One region of the Paenibacillus sp. cl6col genome, then DNA from elsewhere that is predicted to be linked to it. Evidence: riboswitches for the same ligand, from Rfam matches in the RefSeq annotation. Region 1 holds a riboswitch; each other region holds the start of a gene.
The links. A riboswitch is a leader RNA that binds a small molecule or an ion and turns the genes downstream of it on or off. The one in region 1 is predicted to bind cyclic di-AMP.
Positions count from the first base shown of each region.

Region 1 (3,646 bases):
CTGTCTCAATTGTATCCGCCTCAACGGCACGGTGAATGGCAACGGTATCATCTTTGCCTTCTACAACTATCACTTCACGTATCAATATGCTTGCTCCTCTCACCACAAGGCTGCTTCCTAATTCCGCATCCTTCTCATGCTCTCCATTCATAAATAAACAACAAAAGAAGAGGGTGTCCCCTCTTCTTAGCATGACATAAATCATTATTCATTACTATATCCTAATTACACATGGCTGCATACCTTGTGCGTTAGTTCGATTCCGGCTTTACTGGGCCAACCACGTATACGGTGTACCCCTTCTTGCGTCCGAATTTGCTGACCGCCTTCTTGCTGTCGAAGTATACATCGATAATTTTCCCCTTGACCGCGCCACCTGTATCTTCAGCACGTCTGAATCCAATCCCTTCGATATATACCCACCAGCCGAGCGGAATGACCTTCGGATCAACCGCGATAGTACGACCTTCTGATACTATTGCGCCAGATGCCGTCTTCGCACCAGCCGATCCCTCAGATTCCGTATACGCCGTCAGTTGAACGTTCTTCAGCACTTTTTTATAGTTAAAATCTTTGTCGCCACTGGAAACATTGTCAGAATCGTCTTCCTGCGCGTTCACTGACAGAACAGCAACTTCCGGTTCCTTCTTCGTTCCATAGGCTATCACTTGATTCACTTGTTTTGTATGAACGGATTTGTCGACCATCTGCGCATATACGAGCTTACCATCCTCGTACGTTTTCTGTACTTTCTGGACAACCAAGCCTTCTTTTCCATCTTGAACCGTCTTGGTCTTCCCCTTAAGGAGAGTAGCATCTGCCTGCTTCACCACTTGATAAGGAACCTTCACTTTACGCTCTTCCATCTTCTTGCTGACACGGACGATACGAATATCCATGTTCTTCGAAATAGAGGCACGCTTAGAAGGGAATACCTTATCTTCAGGGTTCACTTGGATTTGCAGCGAACTCAGTGCATCATGCACCGACTTCTTCGTCGTAAATTGTGTTTCTTTCTTCCCATCCGCTGTAATTTGGATAGGCAAAGCGCGTTCAATAATAACTCGATCTCCATCAGCAATTTCTGCATCAAGCGGCTTCGATACTACATCGTATGCCCCAAGCGCTATCGCATGCTCATCCAAAACATTGCGAAGCGTATCTAGGCGAGTTTCGACTGAACGCTCTTGTCCATCAACGAGCACAGCCACTGTCTTCTTCGTTACATTATACCAAGTCAAGACTGCTATTAATGTGATCACGATTGCTACAGCTGCAATAACGGTGATAACACGCACATTTTCATGCTTCCATCGCAATGCGAGTGACATGCTGGATGATCGGGGTTCATGGGTTTCGTTGTTCACGATCTGTCCCATTTCTCGGTCCTCCTTACATAGTCCCGCCGTCGAGTGCTCTGCATGATTCCATCTGACGCGACTATTTCAAGAATGTTTACGAGAGACTTCACTTGCCATAAACGAGCATGTAATCGTTCAAGACAATGCCGAAATCTCCGTACCAACGTTTCAGTATTGGCTGCTCCCACCTCCTATTTCTTACACCCTATGACGTCTTTATTCTCATTATTCAAAAAAAAGAATGTTTGAGAGTAAACAAAAGAAGCCCTTCGTAAGAGGAGACTCTTTCGCGGCTTCCGTAATAGAAACCCAAACGTCAACAGTGCAGGACGCGAGGAACCCTCTCTCGGTACGCTGACGAGGTTAGCTGTCGGGTTCGGGCTTGAGAGTCGCCCTATCGGAACCAACCGGCTCATGGCTCGGTCGTCCCTAATTCACCCCAAGGAATTAATCCGTGTGATTGAACATGTACTCATGTCATGTCGTTCACACTCTGGTTCCCCCGCTCTCCACTTCATGGAGATTAAGCGATACTGAATTAGTTGGAACAATATTGAATTGTGTAATAACATCTGTGAGAAATCATATCGTGTTTGCAATCTTCTTGTAAAGACAGTAGCAATTCCGTTTTTCGCGAAAAATGGTTAAAAAAATGTAACTTAATCCGTTTTTCATAATGAAATCCACTTATTTTATGGCCAATGTCTTTTTTTCACTTGTTTTTGGCCCGTTTTCACGCGATGTCAAAACATGTCATTGCATTTTGAGTCGTCATTCTGCAAAATTCTTCAAATTCCATACCTTTCAGCTCTGCTGCAACCTCTGCAACAAGACGAACATATGCGGACTCATTGCGCTTGCCTCGGAACGGATGAGGAGTCAAATAGGGAGAATCCGTCTCCACAAGCAGTCGATCATTCGGAACCTTAACAAGTACTTCTTTCGGCTGTTTTGCATTTTTGAAAGTAACAGGTCCTCCAAATGAAAGGTAGAAGCCCATATCCAGGCACATCTTCGCTGTTTCCCAGCTACCTGAGAAGGAGTGCATGATGCCCCCTACTTCGTGAGCCTTCTCCTCGCGCAAGATGCGGATTACATCTTCGTGCGCTTCACGATTATGAATAATGATCGGCATCTTCAATTCTCGCGCCAACCCAATTTGCTCGCGGAATACACGGTGCTGAACATCCTTCGGAGACGTATCCCAGTGATAGTCCAGTCCGATCTCGCCAATCGCCACAACCTTTTCATGCTCCGTTAGCTTGGCGATCCAGTCTATATCCTCCGGCTTCATCGTTATCGCATCTACCGGATGCCAGCCCACGGCTGCATAGATAAAATCATATTTCTCTGCCAACGCCATCGTCGTCGGGATCGTCTCTCGATTGAACCCGATGTTAACCATACGGGTCACCCCTTGTTCAACGGCCCGTGCGATAACCTGATCGCGATCCTCATCAAAATTGCTGCTGTCTAAATGCGTATGTGTATCAAATAACACGTTTATGCGCCCCTTTTTCTTTCTTGTAAATCGATCTAATGATTGCGGCGTATAAACATACGCCTTGTATCTTCCGTAAGGTGATTCGAGACTTCCAGAAGCTTGTCCATTGGGAAATAGATATAGTGTTTTCCACGGCGAATGCCGCTAATGGAACGTACAATATCCGATTTCTTGGACAGCTCTACAATTTGCTGATCCCGCCCCCATAGCATAATATGTTGCTGTGAACGGGCATCCCCCTTTCGATATACATCATAGGGCTTGTCGAAGGGAGAATCGAACATAAGTTCATAGTTCGGATCAAGCCCAATCTGCGACCACTCTGCCCGCAATCGTTCCTGTAAATCTTCATCCATCTGTTCGACTTCAATATATTTATATAGTTTACGCTCCATGAATCGTTGGCACAAGTCAACGAGACGCTCATCCTTCTCCCTTGTCCACTGCATAAATGCGGTCTGTACAAATGCCTCATCCATTTGGATATATTGTTCCGTCGTAATCGTTCCTTCAAATAAAGCATCTAGAGGAGAGAGGAAATATTGGAAAGTGTACCCACCCAAATATAATTCTTTGGCTCGTTTGAAAATCAGGCGAAGCAACATCTCCGAGCTTCGGGTTACCGGATGGAAGTAAACTTGCCAGTACATCTCATATCGAGCTAGCAAGTAATGCTCTACTGCGTGCATGCCGCTCTCTTTGACTACTATCCGATCCTTAAGCGGTCGCAGCACCCTTAGAATACGATCAATATCGAATGTACCGTAATTAACACCGGTAA
Region 1 covers NZ_FNAZ01000018.1:49,170-52,815, forward strand. The annotation lists gene rnmV (ribonuclease M5) at 1-85, opposite strand, end outside; gene BLS15_RS27555 (3D domain-containing protein) at 252-1,379, opposite strand; cyclic di-AMP (ydaO/yuaA leader) riboswitch at 1,698-1,901, opposite strand; gene BLS15_RS27560 (TatD family hydrolase) at 2,095-2,862, opposite strand; gene BLS15_RS27565 (HD domain-containing protein) at 2,898-3,646, opposite strand, start outside.

Region 2 (3,646 bases), on a different contig from region 1:
AACGCTGCTCATAATTAAGAACTACAGTGGCGACATTATGAACTTCAAAAATGCGTCGCATCTGGCCAAAGAAGACGGAATTCAGGTCGATTATGTCAAAGTGGACGACGATATAGCTGTAGAGGACAGTCTATACACGGTTGGCCGCAGAGGTGTTGCAGGCACAGTGCTCGTTCATAAAATTGCAGGTGCGGCCGCTGAAGAGGGCTTGGAGCTTGCAGAAGTGAAGGCGATTGCTCAGCACGCGATCGACAACACAAGAAGTATTGGATTCGCGCTTACCTCATGCACAGTTCCAGCAAAAGGAACACCAACGTTCCAGTTGAATGACGATGAGATCGAGTACGGCGTAGGAATTCATGGGGAGCCTGGCATTCGTCGAGAGAAGATCGCTTCTGCTAACGAACTGGCGAAGAAAATGGTTGCGGATTTGTTCCGTGACATGAAGATTACAGCAGGCTCTAAGCAGGAGCTAGCCGTGTTGATTAACGGATTTGGCGGATCTCCGCTGCAAGAATTGTACTTGCTGGCGAACGCTGTAGTTCGGGAGATTCATGCACAACAAATTACTCTTGTCAAAGTATTCGTAGGCAACTACATGACAAGTATCGATATGGCTGGCGCGTCGGTGTCGATTATCCGCTTGGATGAACAGCTTAAGCATTATCTTGAAGCAAGCTGCAATACGCCAGCGCTGCAGGTGAGTGGTTCATTTGAACCAATCCATCCTGAGGAGATGTCCGAAGCAGGAACTGCGAGCAACGAGGTATCCTTCACAGTAGAGACGGACGAGGCCTTCTCGAAGGTCGAACATAATGTGTTCACGGTTAATAACCTGATCTATCTAACAGACAAGATGAGCGAAATCATCATTGAAAATGAGGTTCCATTCTGCGAGTTGGATTCACATGCAGGTGATGGCGACTTCGGTATGAGTGTGGCGAAGGGCTTCAAGCAATTGAAGAGAGAATGGCATGACATCATTGAACATCATTCAGACAACATGGGCAGCTTCCTCCATGCTTGCTCGTTAGTTATTATGGAGCATTGCGGCGGCGCTTCCGGCCCAATCTGGGGTTCAGCATTCCGTGCTGCCAGCAAGTTCGCGGGCGAACGCGTAGAATTGACCGTTTCTGAATTTGCACAAATGATGCAAGCAGTTGTTAAAGGCATTCAAGACACGGGCGAGCGCTCATTCGGAAGAGGAGCTGTAGTTGGGGATAAGACACTTGTCGATGCGTTGGCTCCATTTGCAGATGCGTGGGTACAGAGTGCGTCTGAGGGCGATGACGTGAAGACTGCTTCTGTGAAAGCGGCAGAGGCTGCTGTTCAAGGTGCAAAGTATACAGAGACAATAGTAGCTCGTATGGGAAGAGCGGGTACGGTTGGCGAACGGAGTCTTGGCTATCCTGATGCTGGTGCCTATGCGCTTGGCGTGATTTTCACAGCGTTGTCCCAAGTGATCAAGTAAGAAGCGAGCGGATTAGGATTAGATCAATTTCCGACCAAATGGAATACTAGAAAAGTAGAACCGGAGTGCAGTCTAGCATACTCCGGTTCTTTTCGTTTGGAAGATATTATAATTAATTACAATATATTTGAAATGATCTCCTGTATTATCCGTGTTAGGATCGGAAACGTACCACAAAACAAGCCGAAGCTCATCAGAGCGCGGGGGAACCGATTCATTGGGGTGAAGTCGTATAGCGACAGGGGAGTCCACTTTAACCCGAACCCGACAGCTAACCTCGCAGGCTGCAAAGGGAGAGATGTACAGGATGAAGAAGACATTTAAGAAAGTTGTAATTACAAGTGCGATTGCATTGGCACCGGTTATGGCGGTGAACTCTGCTATGGCAGCACCCGTTAGCCCAGTGCAACAGCCGAATCCAATGATGAACTCGAATTGTTCAAACCTGGGTATGAATATGGACTTTGATAAAGTATTCCAAGATAACTCGGAATTGAAGCAAATCTTGTCCAAATGGATGGAAGCCATTCAAAAAGAGATTGGGAATAAGCCAATCGTTCCGCCTCCCGTTCAAAAGCCAGAGGTGGACAAGCCGGAAGTAAATAAACCAGAAGTTGAAAAGCCAGAAGCAAACAAACCTGAGGTAGAGAAGCCAGAAATCGAGAAACCTGAAGTTGAAAAGCCTGAGGTTAACAAACCAGAAGTAAACAAGCCAGAAGCTGAAAAACCAGTAACACCTGGTGACAATAAACCAACTGCGCCGCAAGACAACAACAATGCGAACAGTGACTTCGCTAGCCAAGTTATCGATTTGGTGAACCAAGAACGTGCGAATGCTGGTTTGCAGCCATTGAAATCCGATGCACAATTGAACAAAGTTGCGATGATCAAGGCGAAAGACATGAACGATAACAACTACTTTGACCATCAATCTCCAACACTTGGCTCCCCATTTGATCTGATGAGAGCACAAGGTGTCAATTTCAATACTGCTGGCGAGAACATTGCCAAAGGCCAACGTAATCCGCAAGAAGTAATGAACGCATGGATGAACAGCGATGGACACCGTAAGAACATCCTGAACTCCAGCTTCACCTCCATCGGTGTTGCATACTACAATGGCGTGTGGGTACAATCATTTACAGGCTAACGAGTTAAGTATGTAGATATCACATCAAGAACCTGCAGGTAAGTGCAGGTTCTTTTTTTTGTATTTAATCAGGCGCTCTACAAGAGAATAACGAGGAAATTAACAGAAATGAAGTTGATCTTATATGTCTCTGTTGAAGACCGGATTCAGTTTCTTTTCAATGTTATACCAATTGTGCCATTCTGTTGTTGGATCGATGAATTCTCTCATTGCTGCACGCAACCATACAGATCGAGCAAAATTTTTAACATTTATGCGTCTACAGCGATAAATCACTTTGTCTTCATTGGGCAGCTCAGCCTGCATAAGCCACGCGCAATAGGACGTGAACGACAACTTATTAAGCTCAAGCATTGACACGACGGCTGTCGCCATGCGTTCATCTTCCTCTGTTCGCAAGATATGATTCGCATGAAGAAGCATGTGCTCAATGGCACTGAGAAGCTTCTTGCATTCCTCTGGGCCAATGTGTGGACTGCGTACACAAGCAGCCATGACATCTGCGATGTGAGCTGGAGAATGAGCCCATCCTTTAACTTCTACATAATCGCGATAATCGTTCTCCTGCATGCAATAATCAACAACTCGCTTCGCAATGTGTTCATATAAAGGCTTGCTTATATAAGGCTGTTGTTCATCACGCTTCAGAAGCAGTGCGAGTAAGAGGGCGGAGAATGTACGTTGGAAGACCGAATCGTTCTCAGCAGTCCCAATTCCTTTGAAAAGCATTTGGTCTGATAACGTCTGATGAAGAAGCTCTGTTAGTTGTCCAGCGGTCAGGATTTTTTGTGTAATAAGCCATTCATACAATATCCCATATGCAAGATCATCCCTCAATTCAGGATCTGTAGAGCCAAGTAGGCTGACTACTTGTTGTACGGCTTCATATTGTTCGATTTCTGTTGGTGGTTTATATTGATGCTCCACGATCGAGTGCAGCTGCTGCTTGTCCATGAAATGAATCCCCCCCATTAAAGGTTTGTTTAGGTATTTGTATTCGCTAATGAATAATCATAAAAAGAATG
Region 2 covers NZ_FNAZ01000009.1:69,527-73,172, forward strand. The annotation lists gene dhaK (dihydroxyacetone kinase subunit DhaK) at 1-1,471, shown strand, start outside; cyclic di-AMP (ydaO/yuaA leader) riboswitch at 1,643-1,772, shown strand; gene BLS15_RS21565 (CAP domain-containing protein) at 1,779-2,621, shown strand; gene BLS15_RS21570 (DUF2785 domain-containing protein) at 2,742-3,575, opposite strand.
Region 2: another riboswitch for cyclic di-AMP. It lies ahead of BLS15_RS21565 (CAP domain-containing protein); the one in region 1 lies ahead of BLS15_RS27555 (3D domain-containing protein).

Region 3 (3,646 bases), on a different contig from region 1:
CTCCTTACTTTCCAGCTTGCGGCCCAAAAATTCAGGTGTCCGTCCGACCATGAGACCGGATAGGAATACGGCGATCATGACGTACAGCAGCACGTTCATAAATCCAGCACCGACGCCGCCGAATACGGTATTCAGCATCATATTCGCCATCGGGATCAAGCCACCGAGTGGTGTCAGCGTGTCATGCATATTATTGACTCCGCCCGTCTCCGATGCAGTCGTAACGACCGAATACAGTGACGATTGCACAACGCCAATGCGCACTTCCTTCCCTTCCATGCTGCCTGTTCCACTTAATCCTGCTGCGTTCAGCACAGGATTGCCCATATGTTCGGCCGTAAGCGATGATCCGAGCATAATGAGGAACAAGATCGCCATGGAGACGAACAGCACTCGCCCTTCCTTCTTGTTGCCGACCATGCGGCTGTAGGCAAACGGCAGCCCCGTGCACAGCATCAGCATGAGTAAAATATGAATTAAATTCGTCACACCGTTCGGATTCTCGTATGGATGTGCGGAGTTCGCTCCAAAGTGGCCGCCGCCATTGTTGCCAAGCTCCTTAATCGACATCATAGCTCCTACAGGGCCGAGCGGAATGTGCTGCTCTGCTCCTTCAACGGTTACTGCACTTTCCATTGGACTTAAGGATTGCGGAACCCCATTCCAGATGAACAGTACACTGGCAGCGATCGCAATAGGCAGGAAAATGCGCGTAATCGAACGCACAAGGTCTGCCAAGAAGTTGCCGAGCGGCTTGCCAGTCAAACCGCGAATAATCGCCATTACTGCCGCAAGCGCAGTAGCAGGTGACGTAAACATCAAGAAAATAATGCCCGTCATTTGTGACAGCGGAGACAGTCCACTTTCACCGCTATAGTGCTGCAAGTTCGTATTCGCCATGAAGCTGATCGCCGTATTGAATGCTACTCCCGGTTCCATGCCAGGAATGCCATTCGGATTCAACGGCAATACCCCTTGAAGGCGGAATATTGCATACGTCACCACAATCATTAGCACGTTCGTGGCAACTGCTGTAAAGGCGTATGCCTTCCAGCTTTGCGATTGATCCTTAATGCCGAAACACTTAAATAAAAAACGATCTATCGGACCAAATACAAGGTCCAACGGTCTTGGAGCTCCGCTATTATCAAACACCCCTGCCATATATATTCCGATCGGACGCGCTATCGCCAAGGCAAGCAATAAGGTAATTCCAATGGCGATCCATTCGATTGCACTCATTGTTCCGTTCCACCCTTCTCTAATGTACAAATATCAACAATCACTCTGCCCAAACTAAAATCGTTCCGGCTTGACTAAGGCATATAACAAATAAATGAACAGCGCCGTAATCAAGGTGAATAACACGATCATCATGAGCGATCACCCCGTTCATCCACTTCCGCCTTGCACCAATGGAGAATGCCCATTACGCTTAGTCCAAGCAGTGCGAGAAGAATCATCATGACTGCATCAAACATAGTCCCTTCCTCCTCCTGAATAAGGTTCTCATCTCTCCAGGCAATGCTGCCGCGATCCCGCTCCTACCAAGACTTCTCGCTCTGTAGGAACGCGCAGGCAACACAAAAAGCCACACGGAAAGAGGGACCCTTTCCGTGTGGCTTTTTTCGCGCGTCGTCAAATAAACGTGCGCGTAATGTTCCACGACGAAATAAAGGCTGCCTCCTTGGACGCTTACGAGGTTAGCTGACGGATTCGGGCGCGAAGAGTCGCCCTACCAGCCAGGAACGGATTCCTGTGCCGGATTCACCCCTTGCGCGAACTGCAGATGTACAGCTGGCGCACTAACATTGGTTCCCCCGTTCCCATGAATGGGATTCAGCGGTGAGCATTGCCTATATGGATAAATTAGATGATATCTGATAGTAAAAATGAAACTTGATCCGATTGCGTATAAATGACGTAATTTGCACCAAGCAATCGGTAGATCGACTGCGGATGATGACGCTTCGTCACGATTGTGATCGGATCCGTCGTCCATTGCCGGCATATTTGAAGCAGCCGGCAGGAAAGCGCAAAGCTCTGTTCAAACACATAGATTCGGCCAATCGGGACATGAGGGACGGCCCACGCCTTCGGCTCCGTCGTATTGATTCGGCATATGGAATGAACGCCAATACCTTCCAATCGCTTTGCCAATCGCCCATTATGGGCAATTCCCGCCACCGAATATCCTGCTCCTTTCAACTGACGTATGAATTCAATCCCCGTCTCACAGCCTGCGAACACTGTAATGACCCGGTCCGCATCGTACATATCCAGTTCCTCCTGTTCATCTGTCCGAAGCCCTACTTGCAAGAAAGAGGTGCGTCGCCATATGATCAGGCGCGCCTCTCCCGTACGCTTACGAGGTTAGCTGACGGATTCGGGCGCGAAGAGTCGCCCTACCAGCCAGGACAGTAATCCTGTGCCGGATTCACCCCATGCGAACGGTGGCTGCTGACTGTCCACTCAGCTCCATTCACTTGATTGGTTCCCCCGCTTCCGCTTCCTGCGGAATTCAGCGATTGAGACGCAACGGATAACGTTGTTGTTGCTGAACTGAATCTTACGCCTTTCCCCCTCCTGCTGTAAATGAAATGAAAACCATAATTTCTCCATTTCCGGGCAATTGTGATCAACTAATCCCATCTTATCTCCCATTACAGCATCATTACCTCGCAATTTCTCAACTTTGCTTATGCGGCGATGATTTCATGAGAAAAACAAAGAAATTTAAATAAATACCTGTATGTAAACGCTTTGTTTGACCATTTGTTTGGATTTCCTGGATTGGATTCTATTTACAATCTCTATTCCAAAAGGTAGGATACGCACAACAACTGAGACGCTGCTTGCAATCGATTTCGATCTGCACGGCAGATATTGCATCTCATCGAGAGGAGGCACGATATGCAAGACCTAGAACTTGCACAATTACTAAGTCACAAGCTATCTGAACACTGGGGAAAATGGAGCGAGCAGCATGGAGACAGAATCTTTCAACCAGAAGAGATGGACGTTCATCTTGCTTCCGACCTTGTTTATATTCGACTTCAACCGCGTGAACAGCTACTCGACAGTACGGAACACAACTATAGCGGCAGCACTCGTCTACGAGCTCACAAGGCGATCTCCCAATGGGAAGTGCAGCAGCGTGGAATCATGTGGGATACGATCATTCCTCGTGCATGGGGAGTAAGCGTTATGCGCATGTGGCTCGATCTACCCCTGGTAGGCGGAACCACGCTTGACGTCATACAACTGGAGCCACATTCAAGCAGGAAGCTATGTCTCTCCCCTTGAAACCAATTTATAGAGAGCTGTAATCGATAATCAAGTTTCTGACGATGCGCAGGCATACAACTGCGCATCGTTCTACCCCGTTTACCCAAACGTGATACTTGTTCAAGTTCCTTCTTGCCCGAATCCTATCACTCGATAGCCATTAAAAAACAGCCCTCCTCTTGCCCATGCAAGTGTCAGACTGTTCACTTCGTTATGCTTGATTGGCATAGGACAGTTGATGTGCATCTTCATATCCTTTCGCATACCCCACCCGATATCCATCTTGATATGCAGGATGCTGAATGCGATGATGAGTCGAATGTGTTGAGGCAAATTGCTTCGTTGTACGCCGACGATC
Region 3 covers NZ_FNAZ01000008.1:93,632-97,277, forward strand. The annotation lists gene kdpA (potassium-transporting ATPase subunit KdpA) at 1-1,233, opposite strand, end outside; gene kdpF (K(+)-transporting ATPase subunit F) at 1,297-1,377, opposite strand; cyclic di-AMP (ydaO/yuaA leader) riboswitch at 1,678-1,855, opposite strand; gene BLS15_RS20320 (hypothetical protein) at 1,870-2,277, opposite strand; cyclic di-AMP (ydaO/yuaA leader) riboswitch at 2,348-2,537, opposite strand; gene BLS15_RS20325 (hypothetical protein) at 2,914-3,306, shown strand; gene BLS15_RS20330 (hypothetical protein) at 3,500-3,646, opposite strand, start outside.
Region 3: another riboswitch for cyclic di-AMP. It lies ahead of kdpF (K(+)-transporting ATPase subunit F); the one in region 1 lies ahead of BLS15_RS27555 (3D domain-containing protein).

Region 4 (3,646 bases), on a different contig from region 1:
AACCAGTGAGGAGCTTTTTCTCTTTATATAGAAGAAATGCAGATTAACAGTCGTGATAGATAGGGAAGGGGAAGTTTGTCATGTTCGATTGGTTCGACATGTTATGGACGTATAAATTAGGATTTGTATCCGGTGCTGGCATAACCGTGCTGCTATCCGCGATATCCGTTCTGTTCGGATTACTATTGGGAGTGGCCATTGTCTTGATGAGAATGTCTAAAATAAAGCCGCTTAAATGGTTTGCTGTCACCTATATCGAGGTGTTCCGTGGGACACCTCTGCTTGTACAATTATTCATTATTCATTATGGACTTGCAGAGTATGGCGTAGAATTCAGTGCACTAACATCTGGAGCGATTGCTCTATCCTTAAATAGTGGTGCGTATTTGGCTGAAATCTTCCGTGCCGGCATACAATCGATCGACCACGGTCAATTGGAAGCAGCTCGTTCTCTCGGAATGTCAAAACCAATGGGAATGCGCTTGATCGTACTTCCACAAGCGTTCCGCAATGTTATTCCGGCGATCGGCAACGAATTTATTACGATTATTAAGGAGACTTCAATTGTCAGCACCATCGGGATTGCAGACTTGATGTTTGAGACAAATATCGTTCGTGCCAAAATTTATTCAGCGATGGGACCACTGATTGGAGCAGCGTGTATCTATCTCATTCTAACCTTCACTTTATCGAAAGTGGTGGCACGTTTGGAAAGGAAGTTGAGCGAGCATGATTAAAATTCAAAATTTGCATAAATCGTATGATAAATTGGAGATTTTAAAAGGGGTAAATGTCTCTATTGATCGTGGTGAAGTGGTTGTAGTCATAGGCCCTAGCGGATCCGGAAAGAGTACTCTCCTTCGTTGCATTAATTTGCTGGAAACTCCGACACAAGGGGATATCCGATTCGAGGATCAGTGCATCACTGACAAGTCGCACAACATTAACAAAACACGTGAAAAAATGGGGATGGTATTCCAATCGTTCAACCTATTTCCCCATATGACCGTGCTGCAAAATATTACCCTTGCTCCAATAAAGGTGAGACATGTGCCAGAAGCTGAAGCAAATAAACTAGCAATGGAGCTGCTTGGTAAGGTTGGCTTGGCGGATAAGGCCAAGGCATTCCCTAGACAATTGTCCGGTGGACAGAAGCAGCGTATCGCGATTGCGCGAGCACTTGCTATGCAGCCGCATGTGATGCTGTTCGATGAGCCGACATCAGCGCTTGATCCAGAGATGGTCGGCGAAGTGCTTGAGGTCATGAAATCACTCGCCGGAGAGGGAATGACGATGGTAATCGTAACTCATGAGATGAACTTCGCACGTGAAGTGGGCGATCGTATTTTGTTTATGGATGGCGGCAATATTGTGGAGGAAGGTTCTCCAGACCAATTATTTAACCATCCTAAGCATGCTAGAACGCAGGATTTTCTAAGCAGAGTATTGTAAAGAGGTATTGTAAATATATAGGTGTTCGAATAGGCATCCTTAGGGGGTGCCTATTGTTGTTTGCTGAATTATGTAAGCGTTTTCGTTTACAAATCTGAAATATGTGCTATGATGGAAACAGAAAGATTACAAAAATGTCATCTCTGATTACAAATTTGTTATGAAATAAAAAAAATTTGAAGCTTCAATCCATTGGGGGGCGCGGGTTCCAGAGAGTTACCATCATATTCCTGCGCACAGGTTACAAAATTGTGATATGATGCAATCCGAGCCGAAACGACACACCCGTACGGGGGATTATTGACCGGTGTTCGATATTACGAGAACACCTTGGGGTGAATCGCTTATTCCGCAACTTGGAATGGCGTAGGGGAACTCCTTGACCCGAATCCGACAACTAACCCCGCAGGCTAATGCACAGGAGGAAAACAAAACATATGCGTAAAAGAATTACACTAACGATTACAGCAGCTTTACTTGGACTTGCGTCCATTCTTCAAATTTTGCCGGCACAGGCTGAGCCCTATACGGTAAAAGAAGGAGAAACGTTCTATTCAATTGCTAAGAATTACAACATGAGTGTTGAATCCGTATTGTCGGCAAACCCGACAATTAATCCGAAAAATCTGTATGGTGGACTCTCCATCGAACTTCCAAGCCCTGTTGTTCAAAAGTCGGTATTGGAAGGGATGCCAGTCAATAATGCTTTGGGTGTAGCAAAAAATGACGAACAGGCAGTCAAAACGGCTTCGAATAATCAGAAAGCAGCAGTACAACAAGCTGCTCCTAAAAATGTAGTTCAATTGTCCTCTGGACGTACAGCGACATACAAGAAAACGATAAGCATGCGTGCAACAGCCTACACAGCTCATCCGAGTGAAAATGGCAAATGGGGCGCAGTAGATGCATTGGGTAATGCATTGAAACTAGGTACAGTTGCGGTCGATCCAAAAGTGATTCCGCTTGGTACGAAATTGTATATTACGGGATATGATTTCAAACACTTACCGACAGGCGGTATGGTTGCTGTAGCTACGGATACAGGCGGTGCAATCAAGGGGAAAAAGGTTGACATATTTGTACCGGTAAGCAAGAAGACAGGCAACACATTCGGCGTGCAAGACGTTAAAGTATATGTGTTGAAATAATATCTACTATTATATATAGATGTAGATGAATACTTACAATAGCAATTGAACAACAAGCCTCGCCATTATGGCGGGGCTTGTTTTCTTATTCCTTCTTTTCCTTCTGATCTTGGAGTAGATCAGGCAGGGTGACGAATTCATATTTCCGCTCCCTTAACTGCTGAATAATTGATGGGAGTGCTTTCACGGTTCCATGCAGATACCCATTTTGTGTGCTTCCGCTGGCATGCTGCAATACGATGGAACCTGGGCGTACCCCACGCATCACATTTTGCAAAATACGTGAAGCGGTTAATCCACGCCAATCGTTTGTATCTACATCCCAATTGACGACCATGTATCCATTATCTCCTGCCCAGCGCAATTGCTCTTCGTTGATTTCTCCATATGGCGGACGGAAGTATCGAGGCTTATATCCGGTAGACTGCTCGATAATGCGTTCAGTATCCTTCACCTGGTGTTCAAAAGCTGGAAGCGTCAGCTTTGTCAGCAACGGATGATTGTACGAATGATTACCGATCACATGCCCCTCGCGCACCATCCGCTCGACGAGTCCTGGATAAGCCTTGGCACGAGAGCCAACAAGAAAGAAAGTGGCTCGGATATTGTGCTCCTTCAATATATCCAATACAAGCGGCGTAATGCGGTTATCCGGTGCGTCATCGAAGGTGAGCGCAACTTGTCGTTCTCCATGACGCTGCTTCGCATTCAATTTAAAGATATGTGGGTATTTCAACCGTAGTTCCGCAATCGTGAGATGCTGTTTCTTCATCTTATGCATGCTGGAGCGGGATGATTGTGAAGCTTGCGCCGCAGATTGCGACGGGGTTGATTTCTGCCACTTGTGCTGGCGTTCATTCGAAGAGGAAGAACGCTGCTTCTGCTGGCTAGATTCTGACTCTGCCTGCTGCGACTCCAGTCTCTTCTGACTTTTCTGATTATCACGCTCTTTATGCTCAGCTGATATGGTGAATTTAGGCATCTCAAGATGATCCGATGAAGCTGCATTCTCTTGCTTCCCCTTAGCATGTGGGGAATGCATGTTT
Region 4 covers NZ_FNAZ01000002.1:518,048-521,693, forward strand. The annotation lists gene BLS15_RS06510 (amino acid ABC transporter permease) at 81-737, shown strand; gene BLS15_RS06515 (amino acid ABC transporter ATP-binding protein) at 730-1,452, shown strand; cyclic di-AMP (ydaO/yuaA leader) riboswitch at 1,712-1,880, shown strand; gene BLS15_RS06520 (3D domain-containing protein) at 1,890-2,600, shown strand; gene BLS15_RS06525 (polysaccharide deacetylase family protein) at 2,686-3,646, opposite strand, start outside.
Region 4: another riboswitch for cyclic di-AMP. It lies ahead of BLS15_RS06520 (3D domain-containing protein); the one in region 1 lies ahead of BLS15_RS27555 (3D domain-containing protein).